4 regions of the Rahnella sp. ChDrAdgB13 genome follow, and region 1 is predicted to be linked to each of the others. Evidence: predicted binding sites of a transcription regulator. Region 1 holds the regulator's gene; each other region holds the start of a gene.
What was found. The regulator PhoB, encoded in region 1, activates phosphate uptake and scavenging genes when phosphate is short. The targets are predictions, from matches to a motif close to CTGTCATAAAACTGNCNNAT.
Positions count from the first base shown of each region.

Region 2: the regulator PhoB is predicted to act here: its motif matches at 4,881-4,900, upstream of uvrB (excinuclease ABC subunit UvrB).
Region 3: the regulator PhoB is predicted to act here: its motif matches at 1,643-1,662, upstream of glpT (glycerol-3-phosphate transporter).
Region 4: the regulator PhoB is predicted to act here: its motif matches at 3,766-3,785, upstream of pitA (inorganic phosphate transporter PitA).

Region 1 covers NZ_JAEMGT010000001.1:54,468-61,970, reverse strand. The annotation lists gene brnQ (branched-chain amino acid transport system II carrier protein) at 1-381, opposite strand, end outside; gene J8X26_RS00295 (cobalamin-independent methionine synthase II family protein) at 828-1,931, opposite strand; gene phoR (phosphate regulon sensor histidine kinase PhoR) at 2,188-3,507, opposite strand; gene phoB (phosphate response regulator transcription factor PhoB) at 3,531-4,220, opposite strand; gene sbcD (exonuclease subunit SbcD) at 4,448-5,686, shown strand; gene sbcC (exonuclease subunit SbcC) at 5,683-7,503, shown strand, end outside.
Region 2 covers NZ_JAEMGT010000079.1:35,160-42,662, reverse strand. The annotation lists gene moaA (GTP 3',8-cyclase MoaA) at 1-191, opposite strand, end outside; molybdenum cofactor riboswitch at 181-338, opposite strand; gene yvcK (uridine diphosphate-N-acetylglucosamine-binding protein YvcK) at 635-1,543, shown strand; gene J8X26_RS19045 (isochorismatase family protein) at 1,609-2,133, opposite strand; gene J8X26_RS19040 (VF530 family DNA-binding protein) at 2,174-2,542, opposite strand; gene uvrB (excinuclease ABC subunit UvrB) at 2,595-4,601, opposite strand; gene J8X26_RS19030 (ABC transporter ATP-binding protein) at 5,746-6,456, shown strand; gene bioD (dethiobiotin synthase) at 6,466-7,155, opposite strand; gene bioC (malonyl-ACP O-methyltransferase BioC) at 7,282-7,503, opposite strand, start outside.
Region 3 covers NZ_JAEMGT010000066.1:20,174-27,676, reverse strand. The annotation lists gene J8X26_RS17110 (7-cyano-7-deazaguanine/7-aminomethyl-7-deazaguanine transporter) at 192-863, shown strand; gene J8X26_RS17105 (DcrB family lipoprotein) at 988-1,554, shown strand; gene glpT (glycerol-3-phosphate transporter) at 1,793-3,145, shown strand; gene yigL (sugar/pyridoxal phosphate phosphatase YigL) at 3,222-4,031, opposite strand; gene pldB (lysophospholipase L2) at 4,080-5,072, opposite strand; gene rhtB (homoserine/homoserine lactone efflux protein) at 5,194-5,814, shown strand; gene rhtC (threonine export protein RhtC) at 5,879-6,496, opposite strand; gene recQ (ATP-dependent DNA helicase RecQ) at 6,534-7,503, opposite strand, start outside.
Region 4 covers NZ_JAEMGT010000004.1:5,503-13,005, reverse strand. The annotation lists gene prlC (oligopeptidase A) at 1-147, shown strand, start outside; gene rsmJ (16S rRNA (guanine(1516)-N(2))-methyltransferase RsmJ) at 157-903, shown strand; gene uspA (universal stress protein UspA) at 966-1,406, opposite strand; gene uspB (universal stress protein UspB) at 1,744-2,079, shown strand; gene pitA (inorganic phosphate transporter PitA) at 2,189-3,694, opposite strand; gene J8X26_RS02330 (NAD(P)/FAD-dependent oxidoreductase) at 4,016-5,224, shown strand; gene J8X26_RS02325 (serine hydrolase) at 5,229-6,416, shown strand; gene J8X26_RS02320 (FKBP-type peptidyl-prolyl cis-trans isomerase N-terminal domain-containing protein) at 6,646-7,503, shown strand, end outside.

The sequences.
Region 1 (7,503 bases):
CACGCTGTAAATCAGCAGAGGCAGCGGGCCGTCACCGGTCATCGGTGCGATACCGACTTCAAAGGAAACCGTCGCCGTACGCGGTGTGGCAAACAGCGGGCCCACAGCCAGATAACAGACAGTCGCCAGAAGAATACCGGCACCACGACCAATAGGCGTACTCAGGGCGTCAACACCGCCACCGACGCGCGCAAGCGCAATCACGGTCATCACAGGAAGCCCTACCGCCGTGATCATAAACCCGGCAGCTGCCCACCAGACTTCATGACCGGCCTGCAAGCCTACCATCGGCGGGAAAATGATGTTTCCTGCCCCGACGAATAAGGCGAAGGTCATGAAACCCAGCGCCAGAATATCTTTATTTGTTAAACGAGTACTCATGATTGGTGTCGTGTTGCCTGTTCAAATGAATAAAGTGTCCGATGCTGTCGTCGTGCTACTCCGTCAGAAGGATGAATGGCGTTGTCATAGCCAGAGAACACCAATGTGAGGATCGGAGTGAGCTAAAAACGCCTGATGATATGCAGATGATTACGTTGTTATGCAGGGAGTATCGAGCGACAGCGGGGCTTAAGGTAAACGTTTATAGCGTAGAAAGGCAAGCCGTGATCGAAAAAGCAGAGTGTTCAACCAGATTAATACGACAAAGCAGTAACAATCACTAAATACCTTCCAAAACACGCAATATGATATGTATGATTTTTGAACGAACAAAGCACAAGATATGCTCCGATAAGATTAAAAATGCGTGAAATCACCATCCACAGGTCATTTCACGCACAATATCCAGCATTTTTACGAGGGCAAAATTTAGCCGCTTTCCGGATTTACCAGACGCGGGCGGCGATATCCACCACCAGTTTAAGTTTTTCCCACTGCTGCGCTTCGGTCAGGCTATTGCCTTCTTCCGTAGACGCGAAGCCACACTGCGGGCTCAGGCAAATCTGGTTAATGTCCAGATATTCAGCCGCCTCTGCGATCCGTGCTTCCACGGTTTTCGCCAGCTCAAGTTCACCGGATTTGGTGGTGATCAGCCCCAGAACCGCCTGCTGATGACCTTTTTTGATGAAACGCAGTGGCTCAAAACCGCCTGAACGTTCATTGTCATATTCCAGGAAGAAGGCGTCGATATTCACACCGCCAAACAGAATCTCTGCCACCGGCTCATAGCCACCTTCAGAAATCCAGGTTGAACGGAAGTTACCGCGGCAGACATGCAGGCCAATCACCAGATCGTCAGGTTTACCGGCGATGGCTTTGTTGAGCACGTCAGCGTAAGTACGTGCTAACTCTTCCGGAGAGTCACCCCGTTCGCGGATTTGTTTCTTCTGATCTTCAGAACACAGATACGCCCAGACGGTATCGTCGAGTTGCAGATAACGACAGCCGGCATCGTAAAAGGCTTTGATCGCGTCCCGGTAAACCTGTGCCAGATCGTCAAAATAGTCTTTCAGATCAGGATAAACGTCTTTGCTGATAGCATTTCGGCCACCGCGAAAATGCATCACGCTCGGGCTGGGAATAGTCATTTTCGGCACAGCCGTTCCGCTGATACTTTTCAGGAAACGGAAATCTTCCAGCATCGGGTGCGAACCAAAACCGAGTTTGCTCACCACTTTGATACTGCGCGCTTTCGTCTGTACGCCGTTGAACTGGATCCCCTGAACCGCATCATAACCTTCCACCCCTTCCAGGCCTTCGAAGAAGTCAAAGTGCCACCACGCACGGCGGAACTCGCCATCCGTCACCACCTGCAGACCGGCTTCACGCTGCAAATCCACCACACGGCGGATTTCAGTGTCTTCCACCGAGCGCAGCTGTACTGCATTAATTTCACCGGCCTGAAACTGTTTGCGGGCTTCTTTGATCGCGGCCGGACGCAGGAAACTGCCAACGACGTCAGCGCGGAACGGAGGGGTAGTACGTTGCATGAAAACTCCTTATGGCATCACGCCCCTGGCGGAATGCGAATGATTTACAAAGTAAATAATTACGTTGCGTTACTTATAGACATCTGGATGTCTAAACGGCTTTAAGGCCATACTGTCATGCAGCCTGTTCACTCACAACAGAGGAATTTTCATGGGACGTGAAATAAATTCATGATCATCAGGCAGAATCGCGCCATAAATAGAAATGAAAAAGCCTGCTATCGGCTGATAACAGACTTCACGTAAATTGCTGAAATTAAGGTTTTACGGTGACCGGGGAGTCTGACCCCTGAGGAACAATCAATTTTGGTGCCAGCGTGAACATAAACCGCGTGCCGACGCCGACTTCGCTGAGGACTTCGAGTTTCGAATTATGGTGGCTGAGCGCATGTTTTACGATGGCGAGCCCCAGTCCGCTGCCGCCGGTCTGGCGTGAGCGCGCCTTATCCACACGGTAAAAACGTTCGGTCAGACGCGGTAAGTGCTGCGGCGCAATGCCCGGCCCGTTGTCACTTATCTGAAACTGCGCGCCATGTTGAATTTGCTGCCAGCTGACTTCAATCCGCGTGCCCGGCGGGGTGTGATTCACGGCGTTATACACCAGATTCGACACTGCACTGCGCAGCTGATCTTCATTGCCAAAGACTTTCAGCTTTTCGTTTACCCGAAACACCACTTCATGTTTCCCGCCGCTTAACGTCTGCACTTCCCGCTCAAGCATGCTGAGCATCACCGGAATATCGACCTTCTCGTGCATATCGATATTGGCGGATGCTTCGATTTTCGACAGGGTCAGAAGTTGCTTCACCAGCCCGTCCATGCGCCTCGTCTGCTCCTGCATCGTATCCAGCGCTTTGGTGCGGAACGGCTCTTCCAGCTTGGCGTCTTCCATCATTTCCAGATACCCCTGCAACACAGTGAGCGGCGTGCGAAGTTCATGGCTGACGTTGGCAAAGAAGTTACGTCGCGCGCCTTCGAGCTGACGCATTTGCGTGACGTCACGCGCCACCATCAGAAGCTGCCCCTCGGAATACGGCATCACGCGAAACTCGACGTAATGTTCATTATTGAGTTGCAGATTCAGGGCACGGCTGAAGTCACGGGTCTGGATCCAGGTGCGGAATTCCGGATAACGCAGCAGGTTAAAAATATGCTGGCCGTTATCTTCCGGCCAGCGGAAACCAAGCAGATCCTGCGCCAGTCCGTTACACCAGAAGATATTGCCTTCTTCCGTCGCCAGAACCACCGCATCCGGCAGCGATTCGGCACCGCTGCGGAAACGTTTGATCAACTGACCTAATTCACGACGACGTCGCCGGTTGCGCATCTGCATCTGGTTCAGCCCGTAAAACAGCGGTTCCCAGCTCCAGCGCCCGTTCGGCGGGGTGATGCTGCGGTCAAGCCACAGCCAGTGAGAGAGTTTAAGCTGATTGTAATAATTCCAGCCCAGCGCCGCGACCAGCGACGCAAAGAGGAGCCAGCCGAAATGGCCGACGAAAATTCCGAGGATCAGGGCTGGCAGACAAAATAGAAAAAATTCGCCGGCCAGACGTTTCCATGACAAACGTTCTAACACACAGGTTCTCCGCTGTGGGGGACTCAATAACGCGTTGAGAAACGATATCCGGTACCACGAACAGTCTGGATCATTCTGTCATGTCCACTGGTTTCCAGCGCTTTACGCAAACGACGAATATGCACGTCTACCGTGCGATCTTCCACATAAACGTTAGTGCCCCACACGTTATTGAGCAACTGTTCTCTGCTGTAAACGCGTTCGGAATGGGTCATAAAGAAGTGTAACAACTTAAATTCGGTCGGCCCCATATCGAGCGCCTGCTCGTTGGCCATCACCCGGTGAGACGACGGATCCAGACTGAGCCCCTGCATGTCGATCACTTCTTCGACCGCCATTGGCGAAATCCGGCGCATCACCGCTTTAATACGGGCAACCAGTTCTTTTGGTGAAAACGGTTTAGTGATGTAATCATCGGCACCGACTTCCAGGCCGCGCACCCGATCTTCTTCTTCACCGCGAGCGGTCAGCATCATCACCGGAATTTCGCGGGTCAGCGCTTCACGTTTAAGGTGCTTAATAAACTGAATACCGGAACCGCCGGGTAGCATCCAGTCGAGCAGGATCAGTTCTGGGTAAGGTTCCACTAACTGACCAATCGCTGAATCAAAATCTTCAGCTTCTACTGCCTGATATCCATTCTGTTCCAGTACAAAACACACCATTTCACGGATTGGAGCTTCGTCTTCAACCACCAATATACGTCTAGCCATCGTAGGTCCTGCCAATAGGTTAGCGATCTTTTATTTGATTGCGGGCGCCATTATGCGTCAGTTTTGTGACAGATTTATGAATGAAAATGATGGTTCATTTAAGGCAAATATGACAGATAAATTCCCGCCATCCTGCTGAAATTGGTCTGATTTATCGGGGACAGGTTCCCCCGACGACGTTTATACTTTGCACCATTGTCGTCATACAGGGTTCACACGGGAGTCTCATGCGCCTGATCCACACCTCCGACTGGCACCTCGGCCAGTACTTTTTTACCAAAAGCCGCGCCGCTGAACATCAGGCATTTTTGCGCTGGCTGACCGGTCAGGTGCAGCAGCATCAGGTGGACGCCGTCATTGTCGCCGGGGACATCTTTGATACCGGTTCGCCGCCCAGTTACGCCCGCGAGTTGTACAACCGCTTCGTGGTGGAATTACAACAAACCGGCTGTCAGCTGGTGGTGCTGGCCGGGAATCACGATTCCGTCGCCACCCTCAATGAATCCCGCGAACTGCTTTCGTGCCTGAATACGCGGGTGATTGCCACCGTCGGTGAAGACCTCTCTGAACAGATTTTAGTGTTAAACCAGCGTGACGGGAAACCGGGCGCGGTGCTTTGTGCTATCCCGTTTTTACGTCCGCGCGATTTGCTCGCCAGTCAGGCCGGACAATCCGGCAGCGACAAACAGCTGGCATTACAGGAAGCCATCGCCGGACATTACGACACCCTGTGGCAGGCCGCGCAGGCCAAACGCGACGAACTGGGTATGCCGCTGCCGGTTATTGCTACCGGCCATCTGACCACCGTCGGCGTCAGCACGTCTGACTCCGTGCGCGACATCTATATAGGCACGCTCGACGCCTTCCCGGCCCAGGCATTTCCGCCGGTAGATTACGTGGCGCTCGGGCATATTCACCGCGCCCAGTGCGTCGCAAAAACCGAACATATCCGTTACAGCGGCTCGCCGATTGCCCTGAGTTTTGACGAACTGAGCAAAGCCAAAAGTGTGTACTTACTCGATTTCGACGGCGCAACGCTTAACGCCATCGACACGCTGGAAATCCCGGTTTTCCAGCCCATGCAGATCATCAAAGGTTCGCTGGCTGAAATCGAAAAACAGCTGGCGCAGTTTGCAGGCGGCGATATGCAAAAGCCGGTCTGGCTGGATATCGAAGTCGCCACGCAGGATTATCTCAGTGATATCCAGCGGCGTATTCAGACGCTGACCGCAGATTTGCCGGTGGAAGTCGTTCTGCTGCGCCGCAGTAAAGAACAGCGCATCAGCAGCATCGAACAACAGGAAAAAGAAACGCTCAGCGAACTGAGTGTCAGCGAAGTGTTCGAGCGGCGGCTGGCGCAGGAAACCGCCCCCGACGAACCGCGTCAGGCAAGGATGCGCACGCTGTTCGAACAGGTTGTCAGTCAGGTTACCAGCGGCGAGTCCGCAGAGGATGCCGCACAATGAAAATTCTCAGTCTGCGTTTAAAAAACCTGAATTCGCTGGAAGGCGAATGGAAAATTGATTTCACCGCTGAGCCGTTTGCCAGCAACGGTTTATTTGCCATCACCGGCCCGACCGGCGCGGGGAAAACCACCCTGCTCGACGCCATTTGTCTGGCGCTTTATCACCAGACACCGCGTCTGAACGTCACGCCGAGTCAGAATGAACTGATGACCCGCCACACCGCCGAATCGCTGGCGGAAGTCGAGTTTGAGGTCAAAGGCATTGGCTACCGCGCGTTCTGGAGCCAGCGCCGGGCCAAAAACTCGCCGGACGGCAATTTACAGGCGCCGAAAGTGGAACTGGCACTGCTGGCCGATGGAAAAATTCTGGCCGACAAAGTGCGCGATAAACTTGATGCCATCGCCGAGCTGACCGGGCTGGATTTTGGCCGTTTCACCAAATCAATGATGCTTTCACAAGGCCAGTTCGCCGCGTTCCTGAATGCCGATGCCAACGACCGCGCGGAATTGCTGGAAGAACTCACCGGCACCGAAATCTACGGGCGGCTTTCTGAGCGCGTGTTTGAACAACATAAAGAAGCCAAAAATCAGCTCGACGGTTTGTATCAGCGTATGGCAGGTATCGAGTTGCTCAGCGAAGAGCAGCGTCAGGCGTTTGAAACGGAACTTGCCGCGCTGAACGCGCAGGAAATTATCCTCAGCCAGCAGGCGCTTCAGCGCCAGCAGGATCTGAACTGGCTGCAACAATGGCAACAGGTGCAGCAAAAATATCAGCAATCTCAGCAGCAGCTGACGGCGGCAGAGCAGGAAAACCTCGCCGCAGCGCCGCAGTTGCAACAACTCGCGCGCAGTGAACCGGCTGAAAAGCTGCGTCCGCTGCTCAGCGACCGGTTGCGCTGTGAGAAAGAAACACAGGAGTTACAGCAGGCGCTCACGCAACTGGTTCAGCAACAGCAACAACAGGCCGCACAGATGACACCGCTGGCTTTGGCGCTGGAACAGGCGAAAACCGCTCGCCAGAAACAGGCCGGAGAGCAGCGCCAGCTACAGACGCTGATGGACGAAAAAGTTCTGCCGCTGGATAGCGAAATTGCCCGGTGGCACAAATCACTGACTGACACGCAGCAGGCCGTCAGTGAAGTACAGAAACAGGCCAGTGAGCATAACGCGACGCTGGCGAAAATCACCGAAGAACGGCAGAAACTGGAGGTACAGAGTCAGCAGCATCAGGCGAAACACACCACGCTGACCGCCGCGCTTGAGACTCAGCAACAGCGTCAGGTTGAACTGGAAAAACAGCAGCCGCTGACGGCGTTGCAGAAGCGGCAATCTGAACTGGCGCAACTGCGTCCGGTACGCCAGCAGCTGTTCTCACTCGCACAGATTTTCCCTCAGCTCGACTCACGTGTCCGTCAGCAGCATCAGGATTTTGCGCAGAATCAGACGGCAATCGCGGAAGAAGAAGAACGCCTTGGCAAAATCCGTCTGCAATGCCAGAAACAGCTCGAGCATCTGAATGATGTCAAAGCGCGGCTGAAAAGCGAGGAACTGATCGTCAGCCTGACGGCAGAACGCGCGAATCTGCAAAGCGGCCTACCCTGCCCGCTGTGCGGTTCCACCTCGCATCCGGCGATTGAAAGTTATCAGGAGATCAAACCGTCTGAAACGGCGCAGCGTGTTGAGAAAATGCAGCTGGAATTTGATGCAGCGAAAGCCAGCGGAATCGAACTGGCCGCGAAAATTAAAAGCCTGAAAGAACACCAATTGCGCCTGCAAACGCAGCTTGAGCACGACCAGCAGCAACTGAACGCGCATCTC
Region 2 (7,503 bases), on a different contig from region 1:
TCCGTTCCCAGATTGGCGAACGCGCGACTGACCCGACGGATTTCATCGAGCGAAAGAAAGCTTTTATTGCTGTGCCCGTGCGGCTTGTAACCGTCCGGCAGACAATAGGTGCAACGAAAATTGCACACGTCAGTGATCGACAGCCGCAAGTAATAAAACTTGCGGGCAAAAGCATCAGTAAGTTGAAGCACCTAAACACCTTTCCAAATACGGGAGATGCGGGCATTTCTGCCATGCACCCTGGTGACTGATTGTCACGGCCAGGGCTCCATATTGTTTCTGTGGGAACAACGTCAGAAAGGCAACTTAGGAACCAGGGCTAGGAGTTGATTCAACACGTTCAGTGCAGAACGATGAAGAATTCGGGTAACGGACTACAGTTTAACGCTCTGAAGACCGGATCGCCAAGGTGGTTTTTCGTTATGCATTTTGATATATAACGATTTTTCACGACAAAAGAGAGCATTTTCAACGATAAAACCGCTTGATTTTGAAAGCGCTGAGAGTACTGCGAAGGGATAACATCCTGTTGCAAAATTAGGTAAAATCTCCCGGCGACACAAGTCTCTGCAGCATCATTATTGTGCCCTGAGCACGCACTATTCTCACCTCTGGCCGCTTCACAAGGATCTTTATGCGCAATCGAACATTAGCTGACCTCGACCGGGTGGTGGCATTAGGCGGAGGGCACGGCCTGGGCCGCGTAATGTCTTCTCTTTCTTCGCTGGGCCCGCGTCTCACCGGCATTGTGACCACGACCGACAACGGCGGTTCAACCGGCCGTATCCGTCGTTCGGTGGGCGGCATCGCCTGGGGCGATATGCGCAACTGCCTCAACCAGCTGATCACCGAACCGAGCTTAGCCTCTGCGATGTTCGAATACCGCTTCAGCGGCCAGGGCGAACTGGACGGACACAATCTCGGCAACCTGATGCTGCGCGCACTGGATCACCTGACCGTCCGTCCGCTGGAAGCGATCAATCTGGTGCGCAGCCTGCTGAAAGTGGACGCTGAGCTGATTCCGATGTCCGAACAACCGGTAGATTTAGCCGCGATCGACGCGACCGGTCAGCGGGTTCACGGCGAAGTGAACGTCGATAAACTGACGCAAATCCCGCGGGAATTACTGCTGGAGCCACAGGTTCCGGCTACACGCGAAGCGTTACACGCCATCGCCGAAGCGAACCTCATCCTGATTGGCCCCGGCAGTTTCTTTACCAGCCTGATGCCGCTGTTACTGATGGAAGATCTCACCACCGCCCTGCGCCGCAGCCGTGCGCACATCGTATATATCGGGAATCTGGGGAAAGAGCTGAGCGTTGCTGCGGCGTCGCTGACCCTGGATGACAAACTGGATATGATCGAAAAGCGCATTGGCCGTCGCGCTGATGCCGCGATTGTCGGGCCGAAAGTGACGCTGGGCGAAAGTGCCAAAGCGCATCTGATTATTCAAAGCCCGCTGGAAGCCAGTGATATTCCGTATCGCCATGACCGCGATATGTTGCGGATGGCGGTAGAAGAAGCGCTGCAAAAGATGCTCTGATTTATCATTAGCAGAAATACGAAAGGCCGCGTAAAGCGGCCTTTTTGACGTTTGGGAAACCGAATTTACTGCCAGTCAGCGAGAATTTCTGCGGTGGTTTTTACTGTGACCGGATTGCCGGGCACGGATAATTCACGCCACACTTCGTTATGCTGACCAATCAGTTGCTGCGCGGTAACATGCGTACGGTCGCCGGTTGTATGCGCATCCGACGCAACGGTCACGGCATAACCTTTGCTGGCGGCGACTTTGATGGTCGTATCCACACAATAATCTGTCGCACAACCACAGACCGTAAAACGGGTCGTGTTCAGTTCCTGTAGTACCGCGTCCAGCGTGGTGCGATAGAAAGAATCACAGGCGGTTTTGGTGACAGAAATCGCTCCTTCGGGCTGATGTAGGTCAGGCAACACCTGCCAGAATTCGCTGCCTTCGGTCATTTCACCTTCAGCGTGCTGAATGAAGATGACGCGCCCTGCCCGGTCAATCAGCTGATTAATACGCTCAGCCCGTCCGCTGCGGTCATAACGCGGGGAAGCGAAAACGCCGTTTTGCATATCCACCACAATAAGAACATGTTGCTCTGACACGACTCTTTCCCTCAAATAAACACAATGAAATGCAAATGATTTACTTTTTCACCAGCGGATGATTATTCCACGGGCTGTCGGCGGCAGGTTTCACGGTACTGACTTTAGGCTTTTGCGGCTTTTCAGCGGAGAGCGGCGTGCGACGTTTGCTGCGCGTCATATCAGGGCGCAAATGGCCTTCGATAAAATCCAGATACAGCGTTTCTACTTCCTTACGCGCCCAGGGCGTGCAGCGCAGAAATTTCAGACTGGACTTGATGCTCGGATCGCTTTTGAAGCAGTTAATATTGACCTGCGAGGCCAGTGCGGGCCAGCCAAAATTATCCACCAGCGTTGTCAGCAGTTTTTCCAGCGTGACACCGTGCAACGGATCTTTCGCCGCACCGGGATTTTGTGGTGTATCAGTCATTGGCTCGCTTTTCCTTATCAATTTTCAGGCCGCGCACTTTATCATTTTTCCCTTACGAAAGAGCAATAAACTGTTCACGCAGGGCGTGGAGTTCGTCACGTGTATTGGCCGCTTCTTCGAATTCCAGATTCTGGGCGTGCGCATACATTTTGCTTTCCAGCTCTTTAATGCGCTGTTCCAGCGCTTTAGGCGTAAGCGATTTGTAGGTTTGCGCCGCTTCGGCATCGCGCTTGTCTTTGTTCTTTTTGGTCTTCGGCTGGCCCAGTTGCAGGATGTCGGAAATCTTCTTGTTCAGGCCCATCGGCGTAATGCCGTTTTCCAGGTTGTAAGCTTCCTGTTTCGCACGACGACGCTCCGTTTCACCGATAGCTTTGGCCATTGAATTCGTGATTCTGTCGCCGTAAAGAATGGCTTTACCGTTGAGGTTACGCGCCGCACGACCAATGGTCTGGATAAGCGAACGTTCAGAACGCAGGAAACCCTCCTTGTCGGCATCAAGGATTGCCACCAGAGAAACTTCCGGCATATCCAGCCCTTCCCTCAGCAAGTTGATGCCCACCAGCACATCGAATTCACCGAGACGCAAATCGCGAATGATCTCCACGCGCTCGACAGTATCGATATCAGAGTGCAGGTAACGCACCTTCTCGCCGTGTTCTTCCAGATACTCGGTCAAATCCTCGGCCATGCGTTTGGTCAGCGTGGTGACCAGCACACGCTCATTGATGGCAACGCGTTTGCGGATTTCAGACAGCAGATCGTCAACCTGCGTGGTCACCGGGCGCACTTCAATAATCGGATCCAGCAAGCCGGTCGGACGCACCACCTGATCCACGACATCGCCGCCGGATTTATCCAGCTCGTAAGCGCCTGGCGTGGCGGAAACATAAATCGTCTGCGGCGCCAGTGCTTCAAATTCTTCAAAACGCATCGGGCGGTTATCCAGCGCCGATGGCAGGCGGAAACCGTATTCCACCAGCGTTTCTTTACGCGAGCGGTCGCCTTTATACATCCCGCCGATTTGCGGAATGGTGACGTGGGATTCATCGACTATCAGCAAACCGTCGGCAGGCAGGTAGTCAAACAGTGTCGGCGGCGGCTCGCCCGGCCCGCGCCCTGAAAGGTAGCGCGAATAGTTTTCGATACCCGAGCAATAACCCAGCTCATTCATCATTTCGAGATCAAACTGCGTACGCTGGCTGAGACGCTGTTCTTCGAGCAGTTTGTTGTTATCCAGCAACACCTTGCGGCGATCGGCCAGATCGACTTTGATCTCTTCCATCGCCTGCAAAATACGTTCACGCGGGGTGACGTAGTGCGTTTTCGGGTAAATGGTGAAACGCGGAACTTCGTGCTGCACCTGACCGGTCAGCGGATCGAAAAGGGAAAGCCGCTCGACTTCCTGATCGAAAAGCTCGATGCGCAGCGCCAGATCGTCCGATTCCGCCGGGAAGACGTCGATCACTTCGCCACGGACGCGGAAAGTACTGCGCTGGAAAACCTGATCATTGCGGGCATATTGCAGCTCGGCCAGACGGCGCACGATCGCGCGCTGATCGATAATCATCCCCTTGGTCAGATGGAGCATCATTTTCAGATACAGATCCGGGTCGCCCAGACCGTAGATCGCCGAAACGGATGCCACCACGATGACGTCGCGGCGCTCAAGCAGCGCTTTGGTCGCGGAAAGTCGCATCTGCTCGATGTGTTCGTTCACCGAGGAATCTTTTTCGATAAACGTGTCTGAACTCGGGACATACGCTTCTGGCTGATAATAATCGTAGTAAGAAACAAAATATTCGACGGCGTTCTCCGGGAAGAACTCTTTCATTTCGCCATATAGCTGGGCCGCGAGGGTTTTATTGGGCGCGAGAACCATCGTCGGCCGGTTCAGGTCAGCAATCACGTTCGCGACGGTGAAGGTTTTACCGGAACCGGTAACGCCGAGTAACGTCTGGTGCGCCAGACCGTTCTCCAGCCCTTCTTCCAGACGGCGTATTGCCTCAGGCTGATCGCCTGATGGCTTAAATTCGGAATGCAGTTTGAACTCTTTACTCATGACGGGCTACCTGGCTGAAATGAAAACGCATAAGGCCGTACGAAAGGCGCTCACGGAAAAACAGTATGAAAGACTCCGCGAATTTTGCCAGCCTTGATTTTACCGCCCTATAGTACTGTATATAAAACCAGCCTCCAATCGATAAAAATCACCGGTGATTTAACAGGTTGCTTCATCTGCACTTTTTTAGGTTATTACGAAAAAGAATTCTCACCATCAGGTGACAATTATCCCCAAAATTTTTCATCCGTTAACTTTCTGACCACAGGTTGACGAATTCTGACACAACTATGACGAACGAATTACGGGCATATTGCTTTTAACTAACTCACTGATTATAAACAACATCATCAAAAAGCTGCGAATACGGGCAAAGTGAGCACAACCCGCGCCCCGACTCGTCTGTAGCATCTTTTCTTACTCTCATGCACATGGTTATCCACAGGAATAGTGGATAACTCTCAGCACGCCCCGTGCTGCGGGAGTTGGCAAAAAGTGCACTTCAGACGCCGGAGGGGGGATCAGCATCTTTTTTAGTTATTTTTTCCCTTTTTTCAGACTTTATTTATGCCTATTTTGCCTAGATTTCTGGTCGGATGTTTCTTGCAAAATCCAAAAGTGCATCTCATCAGGATTTTTTTGCTTCTTACTCCCCTTACGTTTGCACCAAAATCAGAGAGAGCGGCACTGGCAAAGTGCAGTTGCCCTTTTCCCGCGTCTGACCGGTTCTGTTAAAACCTGAGCAACACTAATGAATAATCCTAAATCGCCGTGCGCCCCGCTGTTAACACCCCTGTAACTTCTCTTTTCCCCGGCACTTTTACAAACTTGGCCTGAGAGTTGCAGTGTCACTGTAGGAAGCGTTTCCTGTAGCCGGAACCGCTTTTTTCACCTGAAAGTGAAATCTGATGATTACCCTGTTTTTTGCTAAGCAAAGTCATTTTTAGTGCAAGGAAAAAGCGGTTAACCCCATTTATCACTGGTTAATGGCTGTTTATCTGTAATTGATGCTGAGAGGTTGGCCGGTAATCAACGGGATTTAATTCTGTGTTACGGCGTTAACAGCGGAACATAAATGTCAGAAATGTGACAGTGGCGGTCAAAGCGAAGTTCAGCGGAATGCTCCGTGCGGGAGGGAGGTCTGATGTTAAGTGTAAAATCAGTTAATCAGTATTATGGGCAAAAACATATTCTGTGGGATATCAATCTCGAACTGTACCGCGGTCAATGTACGTGTCTGATCGGCCGAAATGGCGTGGGGAAAACCACGCTGGTGAACTGCATTATGGGCCATCTTCCGGTGAAAAGCGGGGCGATCTCCTGGCAGTCGCGCGACGAAGAGCCTCAGAGTTTGTTAAATCTGCCAGTGGAAAGCCGTGCGCAAATCGGTATCGGTTATGTGCCACAGGGCCGGCAGATTTTTTCGCAGATGAGTGTCGATGAAAACCTGCAAATTGCCATGATGGCCAGCCGGAATAAGACGCGTCGCGTGCCTGAAGAGGTCTACGACCTGTTTCCGACGCTTAAGGAAATGGGAATGCGTAAAGCGGGAGAGCTCGATGAGAGCCAGCAGCAGCAACTGGCGATCAGCCGCGCGCTGGTTCAGGAGCCTGAACTTCTGATCCTCGACGAACCGACCGAACACACCAGCGCATCAATGGCGGCGAATATGGGTAACATCATTCACCGCCTGAACCGTGACCTTGGTCTGACGCTGCTTCTGGTCGGGCATAAATTGCCGTTCATCCGCAGCGTTGCTGACCGGTTTTGTCTGGTGGACGGCGGGCGCAACGTAGCGCAAGGCACGCTGGCACAGCTTGACGAGACGTTAATCAAAAATTATCTGACGGTCTGACGTCGCGCTTCATTCACCACAAGAAAGCAGACGTTCGAGATCCAGATATTGCCCCAGATTTACGTCCAGACCGGCGATCAGGAACGGGATCTCGCCCAGCAGTGGCGCAGGCAACATACGCGTGAGCGTCTCCATGTATGCCGGATGATGCTTCCCCGTTTCCTGCACATCATTGGCAATCCAGCCCGCAAGATGCAACCCACTTTGCGCGATGGCCTGCGCCGTCAGCACGGCGTGATTGATGCAGCCCAGCCGCATTCCCACCACCAACACCACCGGCAGTTGCTCGGCAATCACCCAGTCCGCAAACGTGTAATCTGCGGTCAGCGGCGTGTACCAGCCACCTGCCCCTTCCACCACCACCCAGTCAGCCAGCGGTTCGAGATGGCGCAATCCGGCGGATAACACCTGCGGATCAATCGGGCGCTTTTCCAGCTCGCTGACGATATGCGGCGACGTCGGCTCGATAAACGTACACGGATTCACTTCGTCATAACGCAGTCCGACGGTGCTGTAAGCCTGAAGCGCCAGCGCGTCGCTGTTGCGCGGCCCTTCTGCCGTCATTTCACTGCCTGATGCCACCGGTTTGTATCCGGCGGTTTGGTGTCCGGCGCGCGCTGCCGCCTGCAAAAATGCGGTTGTGGCAACGGTTTTTCCGACTTCGGTATCGGTGCCGGTAATAAAGTATTTTTGTTTCATGATTTATTTTAATAAAAGCCTGGTGTTGGTTCTGGCTCCCTTCCCGCAATGACATCGGATTTTGCTCCTCCCCCTTCGAAGGAGAGGGAGCAGACCGCGCCTGTTTCAAACCCGGGAGGAGCTTTGTTAACGTGGGATAAGTTCTTCCACCTGCAAAATGCCGTAGACCAGCCGGTAGTTGAGCGGCAAAATGCCGTCGCGGCGGACGTAATGTTTTTCCAGCAATTGCAGACGCTCGCGCCCGCCCAGTCCGCCGAGGCGGCCATTTTTGATGTGCGTCGCGCCAATGCCTTTGAGCGAACGCATCAGCGACATCACGTCCGGGAATTCGGCGACGTGATCGCTGAA
Region 3 (7,503 bases), on a different contig from region 1:
CGCGACAGTTTAACCCGCTGGTTTTCTGGTGCAACAAACAAGGCGCATTGCGCTAAAATTAACCATTGAAGCTGTTGCGCAAACGGTGCGCAAACAGGTAATATGCGCGCCGCACGTGATGACTCAGTGCATAAGTAAAAATACGTTTGGGTTCCCTCACCCCAATTTCTTTATAAAAAAAGGTCACATCTATGTACTCTTTTACTGCTCAGCAGCGGTTTTCCGCGCTGATATGGCTTTCTCTATTCCACATTGCCATCATTACGTCCAGCAACTATCTGGTTCAGCTGCCTGTCTCCATTTTTGGTTTCCATACCACCTGGGGCGCGTTCACTTTTCCGTTTATTTTCCTGGCTACCGATCTCACGGTGCGAATCTTTGGCGCACCGCTGGCACGACGGATTATCCTTTCCGTCATGATCCCGGCACTGGCAATCTCTTACGTGATTTCCGCGCTGTTCTTTGAAGCACAGTGGCAGGGCGTTGAAGCGCTCAGTAGCCTGAACATCATGGTAGCCCGCATCGCGACCGCCAGCTTTATGGCTTACGTGCTGGGACAAATCCTCGACGTTCACGTGTTTAACCGCCTGCGCCAGAACCGCCGCTGGTGGATTGCGCCGGTCGCCTCGATGTTCCTCGGCAATATCAGTGATACGTTGTCCTTCTTCTTCATCGCGTTCTACAAAAGTACCGATGCCTTTATGGCGGCGCACTGGGTAGAAATCGCGCTGGTGGATTACAGCTTCAAAGTGCTGATCTGCCTGGTGTTCTTCCTGCCGATGTACGGCATGCTGCTGAATATGCTGCTTAAGCGTTTATCCGCACAGGGACATAACCCGCATTCGGCTATCCGCGCACACTGAACAGGGCTCTGGTAAAACACAAATCGCGCCATAATCTGACTTGCATTTGTGGCCTGAATAGGTTGCCATAACGACTGTTAAGTCAACATGTAAGCCTGATAGACAGGCCACTTAAGGAAGCCCGATGCGTAATATCGCGAAAATGATGGGAATGGCAGTACTGATCGCCGGTCTGGCTGCGTGTGACGGTAAAACCACCGATGCACCTGCCGCAGATAAAGGTGCGCCAGCGGCCGCAGCGACGGCAGCGACCACGCCGGTCAGCCTGCTGGAAGGTAAAGTCACTTTCTCCCTGCCGCAGGGAATGAGCGACCAGAGCGGTAAGCTGGGCACTCAGGCAAACAATATGCACGTCTACGCAGACAGCACCGGTCAGAAAGCGGTGATTGTGATCCTGGGTGATAACACCACCGAGTCACTGGACGTTCTGGCGGGTCGTTTACAGGATCAGCAAAAAGCGCGTGATACTAATCTGCAAGTCGTCACCAATAAATCCATTCAGGTGAACGGCCAGACGTTGCAGCAGTACGACAGCGTCATCACCTCTGCCGGTCAGAAAGCGTATTCCTCTATCGTGCTGGGCAAAGTCGACAGCCATTTGCTGACCATGCAAATCACGCTACCAGCAGATAATCAGCAACAGGCACAGACCGATGCCGAAGCGATTATTAATACGTTGAAAATTCAGTAAATTCAGATGTTGTGAAAATATCAGGCGGAGCTCAGGCTCCGCCTTTTTTGTCTTATGCTGTTACTCGTTCTCACAAAATCCGCCTCCGCTGTAATATAAATGTAACAATTCCGTCATAAATCACAGTTCGTTTGTGCGCGAATAGCTAAAATGATGTTCGTTTTGGAACACACTGGCTCCGCCATTTCGTTCGTGACTCACGATGAGTCCGACCTGATTTATGCCATCGGAGGCATTTATGCTCAGTATCTTTAAACCCGCGCCCCACAAAGCTCCTGTTGATGAGGCTCACGTCGATCCGCTTTACCGCCGTCTCCGCTGGCAAATCTTCATGGGGATTTTCTTCGGTTATGCGGCCTACTATCTGGTGCGCAAAAACTTCGCCCTGGCCATGCCTTATCTGATTGATCAGGGCTTTTCCCGGGGTGATTTAGGCTTTGCGCTGTCCGGGATTTCTATTGCCTACGGCATCTCAAAATTTATTATGGGGTCTGTCTCTGACCGCTCGAATCCGCGCGTTTTCCTGCCTGCTGGTCTGATTCTGGCCGCGGCGGTGATGTTGTTTATGGGCTTCGTGCCATGGGCAACGTCGAGCATCGCCATTATGTTTGTACTGCTGTTCCTGTGCGGATGGTTTCAGGGAATGGGCTGGCCGCCGTGCGGTCGCACCATGGTCCACTGGTGGTCGCAGAAAGAACGCGGCGGTGTGGTGTCTGTATGGAACTGTGCGCATAACGTCGGCGGTGGTATTCCCCCGCTGCTGTTCCTGCTTGGTATGGCGTGGTTTAACGACTGGCACGCGGCGCTTTATATGCCTGCTTTCGGCGCTATTCTGCTGGCGGTATTCGCCTTCATGACCATGCGCGATACGCCACAATCTTGTGGTCTGCCGCCGATTGAAGAATACAAAAACGATTATCCGCCGGACTATGTAAAAGAGTCTTCCGAGCAGGAACTGACGGCGAAACAGATTTTCATGCAGTACATCTTGCCGAACAAATTGCTGTGGTACATCGCCCTGGCTAACGTGTTTGTCTATCTGCTGCGTTACGGCATTCTGGACTGGTCACCGACTTACCTGAAAGAAGTGAAGCATTTTGCGCTGGATAAATCCTCGTGGGCGTATTTCCTGTATGAATATGCCGGTATACCGGGCACGCTGCTGTGCGGCTGGATGTCGGATAAAGTCTTCAAAGGGAATCGTGGCGCAACCGGCGTGTTCTTTATGGTGCTGGTGACAATCGCCACCGTGATTTACTGGCTCAATCCGGTCGGTAATCCGGGTATCGATATGGCTTGTATGATCACCATCGGCTTCCTGATTTATGGCCCGGTCATGCTGATTGGTTTACATGCGCTGGAACTGGCACCGAAGAAAGCGGCGGGGACGGCGGCAGGCTTTACCGGTCTGTTTGGTTATCTCGGCGGTTCAGTCGCCGCAAGTGCGATTGTCGGTTATACCGTGGACTACTTTGGCTGGGACGGCGGTTTTATCGTGATGATAGCCGGTTGCGTGCTGGCCGTTGTGCTGCTATTGCTGACCATGCTGAGTGAAAATAAACACAAAGCACAGCTGGCCGGACGCGTCTGATTTAACAGGGTAATAAGATTAGCAAAGCAGGGCAAACGCCCTGCTTTCGTTTTTATGACACTGGATTTACAGCAGATCAGCTTTCTTGTGCAAGATACATCTTGCGCAGGTAATGCGGCACGGCGTCGTCGGCGTTGGAGCCGATAATTTCCGCATCCGGCAGGGCAGCTTTCAGACGCGGCAATGAACCACTCATCAGGCACCCTTTACCGGCCATCGACAGCATTTCGAGGTCATTCAGACCGTCACCAAAGGCGATGCAATCTTTCAGCGAATAGCCCATCAGCTTAGAAACATATTCCAGCGCGTGGCCTTTCGATACGCCACCCGCCATCACTTCCAGACATACCGGCAATGAGAAGCTGACGTTGACACGGTCGCCCCAGCGCGCGTTGATGGCTTCTTCCAGCGGCAACAGTTTTTCGTGATCTTCACAGGTGAAATACACTTTGCAGATGCCGTCGGTTTCCAGCAAACCCGGTTCATACAGTTTGTATTTGAAAACCGATTCACGGAAGAAATCATCCTGATCGGCGCGGTCCCGGTTCATGTACCAGTCATCGTTGCGATAAACGTTGGTCAGAATATCCGGGTTGTTATGCATGATGCCGAACAGATCTCTGGCAATGTCTTCATCCAGATTGTGCGAGAAAATCAGATCGCCGTCAGTGTTATGCACACGCGCACCGTTGGAGGTGATCATGTACGCACTGATTTCCAGATTATCGCGCATCTGCGCCACGTCGATATGGTGACGCCCGGTGGCGAACACGAAATGCACGTCGCGCTGAGTCAGCAGTTTCAGCGTCTCTTTGGCGAACGGGCTCAGGGTATGATCAGGTGATAGCAGCGTGCCATCTAAATCGGAAGCAACAACATGGTACATAGCGTTAGGTTCTAACCTCTGATGGAGTTGTGCGCGGCGAACCGCGGATTAAAGCTGTCGCGCAAAAAAGCGCATGATAGCGTCCAGCGCCTGTGCCCTCAGGTCGTCCCGTTCAAACAGGATCTCATGGCGCGCGCCTTCAATGACCAGCGGTTTTTCCCCTTCACAAGGATGTCCCGCAACGGCCATGGCCTGACAAAAAGCAAGATGGGACCGGTTATCCACTACGCGGTCTTCGCTCGCCTGCAATAACAGAACCGGCGTGGTGATTTTTTCGGCTTCTTTCAGGATATGCATCCCCGCCTCAATGCCTTCACGCACCCAGTGATAGGTCGGTCCGCCGACCTGCAACTCCGGATAATCAGCATAAAAGCGCAGATTGCGGCGATAACGTGCGCGGCTGTGCGTCAGCTGGTTGACCACAAACGGCAGCGGCCGCCAGTGTCCGGTACCCAGCGCATAGCCGTCACGGCGAACCGGACGATTTTCCGCCCAGTTAAGAATACGGCGCGAAACCCAGCCGGGCATCGGAAGATAGATACCGGTCATCGGCGCGAGTAACGCCGCGGCATCGAAATTCTGCGGATTTTTCGCCAGATACAGCGCCAGAATCGCACCACCCATGGAGTGTGCCAGCGCGAACTTTTTCGCATACTGACGCGTCGCAATCTCCAGCTGATAAAAGCGGTCAAAATCTTCGACATAATCATCAAAGTGTTTCACGTGACCGCAATGCGGATCGTCAAGCATCCGTCCGGAACGCCCCTGACCGCGGTGATCGACAATCATGACATCGTAGCCGCAATGGAATAAATCGTAGGCTACTTCAGGATATTTTACGTAGCTTTCGATACGCCCCGGTGACACCACGATGACTTTATCGTGCTCAGGCGAACAAAAGCGGACGTAGCGGATCGGCACATCATCAACGCCGCTAAACTCACCCTCTTCGCGCGTTCGCCAGAAATCCAGCAAAGGCCCGGTCGCAAAGGCTGCAAACTCCTTCTCGCGTGTTAACCACTTCGCATAATTCACAGGCATTCAATGATCCAACGTCGTCAGACAGGCAGGAGGAAAGTGTTATTTGTGAGCTATAGCGCAATTATAGACAATGGCGTATTGTGCCATAAAACAACCTAAAACGTACTCAGGGAGTCCCGCAATGACACTGGACTGGTGGTTAACCTACCTGCTCACCACTTCTATTTTAAGTTTATCACCCGGTTCCGGTGCGATTAATACCATGAGCACGGGCATCAGCCACGGCTATCGTGGTGCCGTAGCCTCGATTGCCGGATTACAACTCGGTCTGGCCATTCACATCGTGCTGGTCGGTATCGGACTCGGGGCGCTGATTTCATCCTCGCTGATGGCCTTTGAAATTCTCAAATGGCTGGGCGCGGCGTACCTGATCTGGCTGGGTATTTGCCAGTGGCGTTCTGCCGGTGCGATTGACCTGAACGCACTCGCCAGCAGTATGCCGCGCCGCCGTTTGTTCAAACGCGCCATTCTGGTGAATCTGACCAATCCAAAAAGCATTGTGTTCCTGGCCGCATTATTCCCGCAGTTTATCATTCCGCACCAGCCGCAGGCTGCACAATACGTGGTATTGGGCGTCACCACCGTGGTCGTCGATATCATTGTGATGATCGGTTACGCGACGCTGGCGACCCGAATCGCTAACTGGGTAAAAGCGCCAAAACAAATGCAGTTGCTGAACCGCATCTTTGGCTCGCTGTTTATGCTGGTGGGCGTATTGCTGGCGAGTGCGCGAAAAGTGTAATTCGCTGAAATGCAAAAAAGGGTCCGGCAAATCACCGGACCCTTTTTTATGCAGAACGTTTTAATCAGCGATTTACGATCAGCGCAATACCGAAGCCAGCGAAAACCACACCTGCCACGCCATCGATCCATTTCGCTAAACGCTGATACCCGCGACGCATTTTCGGCAGCGCAAACACCATCGCCACTAAAGAGAACCACGCCAGCGTTTCCACCACGATCAGCAGGAAGATACCCAGCCGCTCGCCGCCGCTGACGCTGTCACCGACGAACATGGAAAACACGCTGCCGAAGTAAATCACGGCTTTCGGGTTCGAGAGGTTGGTCAGCAGGCCGCGCATAAACGTACGGCCACGCGCGGGCAGAACCACCGGCGTTTCATCGCCATTCTGCTTTTTAGCCCGTGCGGATTTCAGCAACTGCCAGCCCATCCAGCACAGATACAGGCCACCACCGACGGTGATGATCTGATGCAGCCAGGCCATTTTTTGCAGAATTAAGTGTAAACCCATCAGCGCAACCGCCGCCCAGACCAGCACGCCCAGCGTAATGCCAATCACGCCCATCATGGCTTCTTTACGTGACCGGCTGGCGGCAGTTTGTGAAACAAAGAAGAAGTCCGGTCCCGGACTCATTAGCGCGATCAGATGAACCATCGCAACCGTCAGGAATAACATCAGCATGATCAACTCTCAGTGTTATGTGTAGGAAACAGAATTCTTATTCGTCACCGTTATCGATATGGTCACGGATCATATTCATAAATGGCCGACCAAATTTCTCCAGCTTACGCTGACCGACGCCGGTGATATCCAGCAAATCACCTGGACTGACAGGCAGATGTTCGGCCATTTCCAGCAGCGTTGTGTCGTTAAACACCACGTATGGCGGCACATTATTTTCATCCGCCAGCGATTTACGCAGTTTACGCAATTTGGCAAACAGCTTGTGATCGTAATTTCCGCCATAGGTTTTCTGGCGTGATGTGCTTTTAATTTTCAGCGTCTGAATACGCGGCACCGCCAGTTGCAACGGAATTTCGCCGCGCAATACCGGACGGGCAGATTCGGTCAGTTGTAGCGCCGAATGCATGGCGATGTTCTGAGTAATCAGCCCGAGATGGATGAGCTGGCGTACCACGCTGGTCCAGTGCTCATTGCTGTGCTCTTTACCGATGCCGTAGACGGTCAGTTTTTCGTGGCCGTATTCGCGGATACGCTGGTTGTTCGAGCCGCGCAGCACTTCGACCACGTAACCCAGACCAAAGCGTTGCCCGACGCGCGCCACTACCGACAGCGCTTTCTGCGCGTCCAGCAGGCCATCGTAGCGTTTTGGCGGATCCAGGCACACGTCGCAGTTGCCGCAGGCATTTTGTTTGCCTTCACCAAAATAGTTAAGCAGCACCAGACGGCGGCAGGTCTGTGCCTCGGCAAATGCGTTCATCGCATTCAGTTTGTGGCGTTCCACATCCTGTTGCGCACCGGCCGGTTTTTCTTCCAGACAGCGGCGCAGCCACGCCATATCAGCCGGATCGTACAACAGCACCGCTTCGGCGGGCAGACCATCACGTCCGGCACGGCCAGTTTCCTGATAATAAGATTCTATGGTGCGCGGAATATCGAAGTGCACCACAAAACGGACGTTCGGCTTGTTGATGCCCATGCCAAAGGCGACGGTGGCGACCACTATT
Region 4 (7,503 bases), on a different contig from region 1:
ATTTTCAACCGCGAAACCGGGCAGTCGTTCCTGGATAATATTCTGTCGCGCGGCGGTTCCGAAGAGCCGATGGAGTTGTTCAAACGCTTCCGCGGGCGTGAGCCGCAACTGGATGCTATGCTGCGCCATTACGGTATCAAAGGATAATTTCTGCCTGTGAGTGTGTGTTTACTCTGTGAAGAAGGCGCCGATGAAGGCGCCTTATCTGTTCTGGCGCAGCGCTGGAATCTGACGTCCGACCCGGATGCCGTGATGGCGCTGGTGCTGACGCCTGAGCGTCTGGAATTACGCAAACGCGACGAGCCAAAACTCGGTGCCATTTTTGTCGATTTCGCCGGCGGCACGATGGCGCATCGTCGTAAATTTGGCGGCGGACGCGGTGAGGCGGTGGCAAAAGCGGTCGGCATCAAAGGCAGTTATCTGCCGGATGTCGTCGATGCCACCGCAGGTCTGGGCCGCGACGCGTTTGTGCTGGCCTCTCTGGGCTGCAAAGTGCGGATGCTGGAACGCAATCCGGTGGTGGCGGCTTTGCTCGACGACGGGCTGGCGCGTGGCTATCGTGATGCGGAAATCGGCCCGTGGCTGCGTGAACGCATGACGTTGCTGCATGCTTCAAGCCTGACTGCGCTCTCTGAGCTTTCGCCAAAACCGGAAGTGGTGTATCTCGACCCGATGTATCCGCACAAACAGAAAAGTGCGCTGGTGAAGAAAGAGATGCGCGTGTTTCAGGGGCTGGTTGGCCCGGACGAAGATGCCGATGGCCTGCTGGAACCTGCGCGCAGGTTAGCGACCAAAAGGATTGTAGTGAAACGCCCTGACTATGCGCCACCGATGGCGGACATCGCCGCGCAGGCTGCGGTTGTCACGAAAAGCCACCGGTTTGATATTTATACGCCGCTGTAAATTCCCATAAAAAAAGAGGTGCCACTGGCACCTCTTTCTCATCAACGCGCAGACGTCGCGTCTTACGCTTCTTCTTCCTCGTCACGCAATGGCACGATCAGCATGTCGATATGGACGGTGTTGATCAGCTGGCGTGCGGAGGACATCAGCTTGCTCCAGAAATCCTGGTGGTGGCCGCACAGCACTAAATCCACGCCGTATTTGTTGATGGCATCGACCAGCACCTGGGCTAAATCACCGCTGCCGCTCAGGGTTTCTGAAATCGGGTAACCGGCGTTTTGCGAAAGCTCGTTCAGCGCGTGGTGCGTTTCTTCGGAAATACGTTTCTGCATGTCGCCCAGGTTCACGTCAATCAGGCCGGTGTAGAGGTCTGAATAGTTCACATCAACGTGGATCAGGGACACCTTGGCGTTATACGGACGCGCCATGGAAACCGCTTTCTCGACTAAAACTTTGCTCTCAGGTGAGAGGTCAACAGCAATCAATATGTGTTTGTAAGCCATAAGAAAACTCCTTCCATAAGTCAGTTAAAAGCTATATCAGCATCATGCGAATGTCATGACGTCAGTATAGCGCCAAAATGGTGAGACAAATCAAGCATACAGATCCCATTTCCTAATCTGACAATCTATAGATACAAATAATATGAACACTTACAGATTCGTTTCCTACACTCAATAATGCAGGCTTCTCCTGCTTTAGCATTCTTCTGTGATAAGAAAAGAGGGCGGGCGAACGTTGCCCGGGGGTGTGAAATCGCGGAAAGGCAGGGCGAAACGTCGGGTGTGCGGCAGATTTTGAGCGGCATTGCGCGGTGTCAGTTCGCCTTGAGGGGGAATCATGATCAGTCCCGTTGCGCTGTTTTGGGCTTTATGTTTTGTGTGTGTGGTGAATATGCTGCGTTATTACTCGTCTTTGCGCGCGTTGCTGGTGGTGCTGCGGGGCTGTGATCCGTTGCTGTATCAGTACGTGGACGGCGGGGGATTCTTTACTTCCCACGGCCAGCCCGGCAAGCAGATAAGACTGGTTCGCTATATTTATGCTCAGCGCTATGTTGAACATCACGACCCTGAGTTTATCCGCCGGTGTGAAAGAGTACGCGGCCAGTTTGTCCTGACGACATGTCTGGTTGGACTGATTCTTATCAGTATGATGGCCATGTTGATCTGGTACTGACACGTCTAAAATCGTTGCGAGGAAAGTGTGAAAAAGGGAATAAAAAAAGGCGACCGGTTCTGAGAACAAGGCCGCCTTTTTTACATCCGTGCCTGAGCACGCAGGTTTATCAGATAAGCTTCAGCGCAATCCAGTACAACACGCCGGAAAGAACAATCGACACGGGCAGGGTTAAAATCCACGCCATAGCGATGTTTTTCACGGTTTTAGACTGAACACCGCCGCCATCCACAATCATGGTACCTGCAACCGCAGAGGACAACACGTGCGTGGTGGAAACCGGCATACCGGTGTAACTGGCCACACCGATAGACACCGCTGCCGTCATCTGCGCAGACAGGCCCTGAGCGTAGGTCATGCCTTTCTTACCAATCTTCTCACCGATGGTGGTCGCAACGCGCTTCCAGCCAATCATGGTACCCAGCGCCAGCGCCAGCGCGACCGCGATGATGATCCAAATCGGGGCATATTCGACAGTTTGCAGAATGTCGGTTTTCAGCTCGCCGAGGAAGCGTTTATCCGCCGCGGAAGTTTCCGGCAGTTTAGCGACTTTATCGGCAGTATCAGAAACACACATTAGCAGGCGGCGCATGTGGCTGCGTTCTTCCGGTGCCAGATCGCTGTAAGACTGAAGATTAGTCAGCAGTGTCTGCGCACGGCCAATCGCATCAAGTGCGTGGCTGCTGTCGCAATGGAACACTTTTGTCTCATCGGCTGGTGCGATATTGACGTCCGGTGCAGGCACCAGAGGCGTCTGCGCCACAACGTGTGGCACCGCATCAACATGCTGCGAATAATACTGGCCGAGGTGCGTCACGGCGTCGCGGGTACGGGCAATGTCGTAACCGGTCGCGCTCATGTTCACCACGAAACCTGCCGGAGCCACGCCAATCAACACCAGCATGATCAGGCCGATACCTTTCTGACCATCGTTCGCACCGTGAGAGAAACTCACGCCGATTGCGGACAGAATAAGGCCAATACGGGTCCAGAATGGCGGCTTCTTCTTGCCGTCTTTCTTTTCACGTTCTGCTGGCGTCAGGTGGATACGGGCGTGTTTTTTATTCCCGCTCCAGTAGCGACGCAGCAGGAAAATCATGGTTCCCGCCATAATCATCCCGACCAGCGGTGAGACGATCAGTGAGGCGAAAATGCCAATCATTTTCGGGATGTTTAACGCATCAACCACTGACGTGTGGGTCATCAGCGCGTTAGTCAAACCCACGCCGATAATAGCGCCAATGAGGGTATGGGAGCTGGACGCCGGCAGACCAAAATACCAGGTGCCGAGGTTCCAGATGATCGCCGCCAGTAACATAGAGAACACCATGGCAAGGCCATGCGCGGAACCTACATTCAGCAACAAATCGGTTGGAAGTAAATGGACGATGGCATAGGCCACGCTCAAACCACCGAGCAGGACGCCAAAGAAGTTAAATACCCCTGCCATCACGACCGCTAATTGCGAACGCATTGCCCGGGTGTATATGACGGTTGCTACTGCGTTGGCCGTATCATGGAAACCGTTAATGGCTTCATAGAACAGAACAAACAGTAACGCGAGAATCAATAACGAACCGGTATGAATATCCAACCCGGCAAATAGATGCAGCATAATTGTTACGCCAGTTAGTGGTCATGAACGCCGCGCATTATCTGCGAGAACAGGGGGACGGGAAAAGGAAAATATGACATTTTTTTGACTAAAAACAGTTCAATATTTGGCTTTGTTTCAATTTATTTTTTATATATCAAAATCTTATTCCTCGTTTAGGCGCTGAAACATTTACTTACGACGTTCAGAAAACCACCTCTCCGGCTGGTTTAAGGGGCGTCTGTCCCTTACAATCCGCGTCGCAATGCGGCTAAAGCCCATTGGCACAGGGGGAAGCCCTGTCTAAAACGTAGCTGAAATTTCCGGTAAGAGAGGCCAAAAGTGGAACAGGTTGATGTGGTAGTCATTGGTGCGGGTGCGGCAGGCATGTTCTGTGCAGCGCAGGCCGGACAGGGTGGCTGCCGGGTTCTGCTGCTGGATAATGGCAAAAAAACCGGACGAAAAATTCTGATGTCGGGCGGCGGTCGCTGCAACTTCACCAATCTGTATGCCGAACCGGCTGCCTATCTTTCAGAAAACCCGCATTTCTGTAAATCCGCGCTGGCGCGTTACACCCAGTGGGATTTCATCGATCTGGTCAACCGCTACAACATCGCCTGGCACGAGAAAACGCTCGGCCAGCTTTTTTGCGATGATTCAGCGACACAAATTGTGGCGTTGCTGGATAAAGAATGTGAACGGGGGAATGTCGATGTGCGTCTGCGCAGCGAGATTTCAGACGTTCAGAAAACCGAAGATGGCTTTATTATCAAAGTGAATGGCTCAACTGTAAGTACTCACTCACTTGTGGTTGCCAGCGGCGGACTTTCCATGCTGGGGCTGGGCGCGTCGCCTTTCGGTTATCGTCTGGCCGAACAGTTTGGCCTGAAAGTGTTACCGACCCGCGCCGGTCTGGTGCCGTTTACGCTGCACAAGCCGCTGCTCGAGCATTTACAGACGCTTTCCGGCGTCTCCGTGCCCGCTGTGCTGACCGCGGAGGATGGCACAGTGTTCCGCGAAAGCATTCTGTTTACGCATCGCGGGATGTCCGGCCCGGCGGTTCTGCAACTTTCCAGCTTCTGGCAGCCTGGCGAGTTTGTGAGCGTTAACTTACTGCCTGATGTCGATCTGGCGGCGTTTCTCAATGCACAGCGGCAGGAACACCCGAACCAGAGCCTGAAAAATACGCTGGCGATGCAACTGCCTAAACGTCTGGTGGAATGTCTGCAAACGCTCGGGCAACTGCCGGACGTCACGCTGAAACAGCTGAACGTGCCGCAACAGGCCGAACTGGTTGAGCAATTGCAAAACTGGCAGGTTCAGCCGAACGGCACCGAAGGTTACCGCACGGCGGAAGTTACGCTAGGCGGCGTCGATACGCGCGAACTTTCCTCCAAAACCATGGCCGCGGCAAAAGTGCCGGGTCTGTATTTTATCGGCGAAGTCGTGGATGTGACCGGCTGGCTGGGCGGATACAATTTCCAGTGGGCGTGGAGCTCCGCCTGGGCGTGCGCGCAGGACCTGATTTCCCGACCGAAGGGCGCGAAATAGCCACATGACAGGGGGATTTCACCGTTTCTTCATTTTGTCCCCCCTGTTTCTGACATCCTGCGGGACGTTATCTGACATGCAGGTGAAAGAGCATCCCGATGCCGTGCGGGCGCTGGCCTGTTCGGGCGATCTCGATGAGATGGTTAATGGCGTTGTCCGCCAGTATCAGAAAAAAGAGAAAGCGGCTGGCCTTGCGATAGGCATTATCAGAAACAACGGCGAGGCCAGAACCTGGGGCTACGGCTACACTAATTCCACCCACAGCTACAGAATCGACGGGGAAACCCTGTTCGCGCTGGGTTCTGTGAGTAAAGGCGTGACCGGCGAAGTGGTGGCCGGGCTGGTCAATAAAGGCCAGTTGCGCTGGGACGATAAACTTTCCGATTTGCTGCCGAAAAATATCCCGCTGAGCGAGGATGCGAAAAACATCACGCTGTTGCAGCTGGCGACACACACGTCCGGTCTGCCGCGACAAAACATGAATAAAGACATGCTGGAGAGTTTTCTCCGCTATCTCTACACCGGCGACAATTTCTATCACGAGCTGGACAGCGATTCCGTCGTCAACGATCTGTCAGGGTTTACAAAGCCGGAGAAGCGCGAGCCGCAGTATTCCAATTTAGGCTACGCGCTGTTGGGGTATATTCTCAAACTGAAAACCGGCGAAGACATCCAGCAACTGTCTTATGATTTTATTTTCCGCTCGCTGAAGATGGATAACACCAGTTTTTATGCGACGCGCCTGAAAGACTATCCTTACCGCGCCATCGGGCATGCGGGCGATCAGCCGAAATTTATCCCGCGCGGCGAAGTGGTGCCTGACTGGCATTTCTCCAATAACATGGTGGCCGCCGCCAGCCTGTACAGCAATGTGGACGACCTGCTTAAGTACCTGCGTGCTCACATAGATGGCTCAAAAAATGGTGATCTCAACATGGCGATCAGCGACACGGAAAAAGTATATTTCCAGCGAGCTATCGAGGCGGCCAATATCGCGTGGGTGACGGATCACATCAGCCATCAGACGATTACGTATCAGGTCGGCTATATCGGCGGTTATTCCAGTTATATTGGTTTTGATAAAAAACATCAGAATGCCGTGGTGGTATTACAAAACACCTTTAACTGGAGCAATTATATTGGTCATGATCTTTTGCTGAGAATGGCGATGGCCGATGATTATCGCGGGTAATGCCATTGATATTGTTTTCGTGAATGTGCGCGTGCTGAATAATCTGACTGATTTATGTAAATAAAAATTTTTACACATTAGAATTCAGAAGGGGGGATTGTTTCATAACAGTTTTATAGTTTCTTTCCGACAGTCTTGCGCCGAATCAGATATTTCTTTTCCGAAAATAATATAACCTGCCTGAAAATTATCACGCCCTGCGGGGACTCTCTTTTCGCAAAGGACTGTTATGTTCTCCCTGACTCGTAAAAAAAACGCATGCCTTGCCGGCTTACTGATGTTGTCCGGCGCAGCCGTTGCCGCTGATCCCGCACCGGTTGTCACTACGGAACCTGCCGTGACGTCGGCACCTGAAAAACCGGCTGCTGTTGCTGCCGCCGAAGCTGCTCCGGCAGCGCCTGAGAAACCGGCACCGTTTGTTGCCACTGAACCTGCTCCGGCAGCGCCTGAAAAACCGGCACCTGTTATTGCCACTGAACCTGTTCCGGTAGCATCTGAAAAATCCGCCCCCGCTGTTACCGAAATTCCGGCTCCGCTGACCGTTTTACCGACATCGGCAGCCACCGTTCCTGCGGCGAAAGAAGAATCGAAAGCGCCGGTAAAACCTGTGTTCAGCCTCGACAGCGAAGAGCAGAAACGGGCTTACGCCAGCGGTGTCGCGATGGCGCGTTATATCGAAGAACAGATTGAGCAGCAGAAAGCGCTGCACATCACCATGAGCAAAGACATCATGCTGGCCGGGATCGCAGACACCTTTAATAATCAGGTGAAAATGAGCGATCAGGATATTCACACGACGCTGACGGCGTTTGATGAACAGGTCAAAGTCCTGACGAAAGCGGAAATGGATAAAAAGAGTGCCGCGGATAAAGCCTTCCTCACTGATTTCGCCAAACAAGATGGCGTGAAAAAGACCAAACAAGGTTTGCTGTACTTGGTTAAAAACAAAGGCGAGGGCAACGTACTCAAAGATACCGATACGGTTGAAGTTGGCTATCAGGGCAAACTGGTGGACGGCACCATTGTAGACGGCCCGCAGGTTGAGAATGCCAATCAAGTCTTCCGCGTGGCGAATATGCCGCCGGTT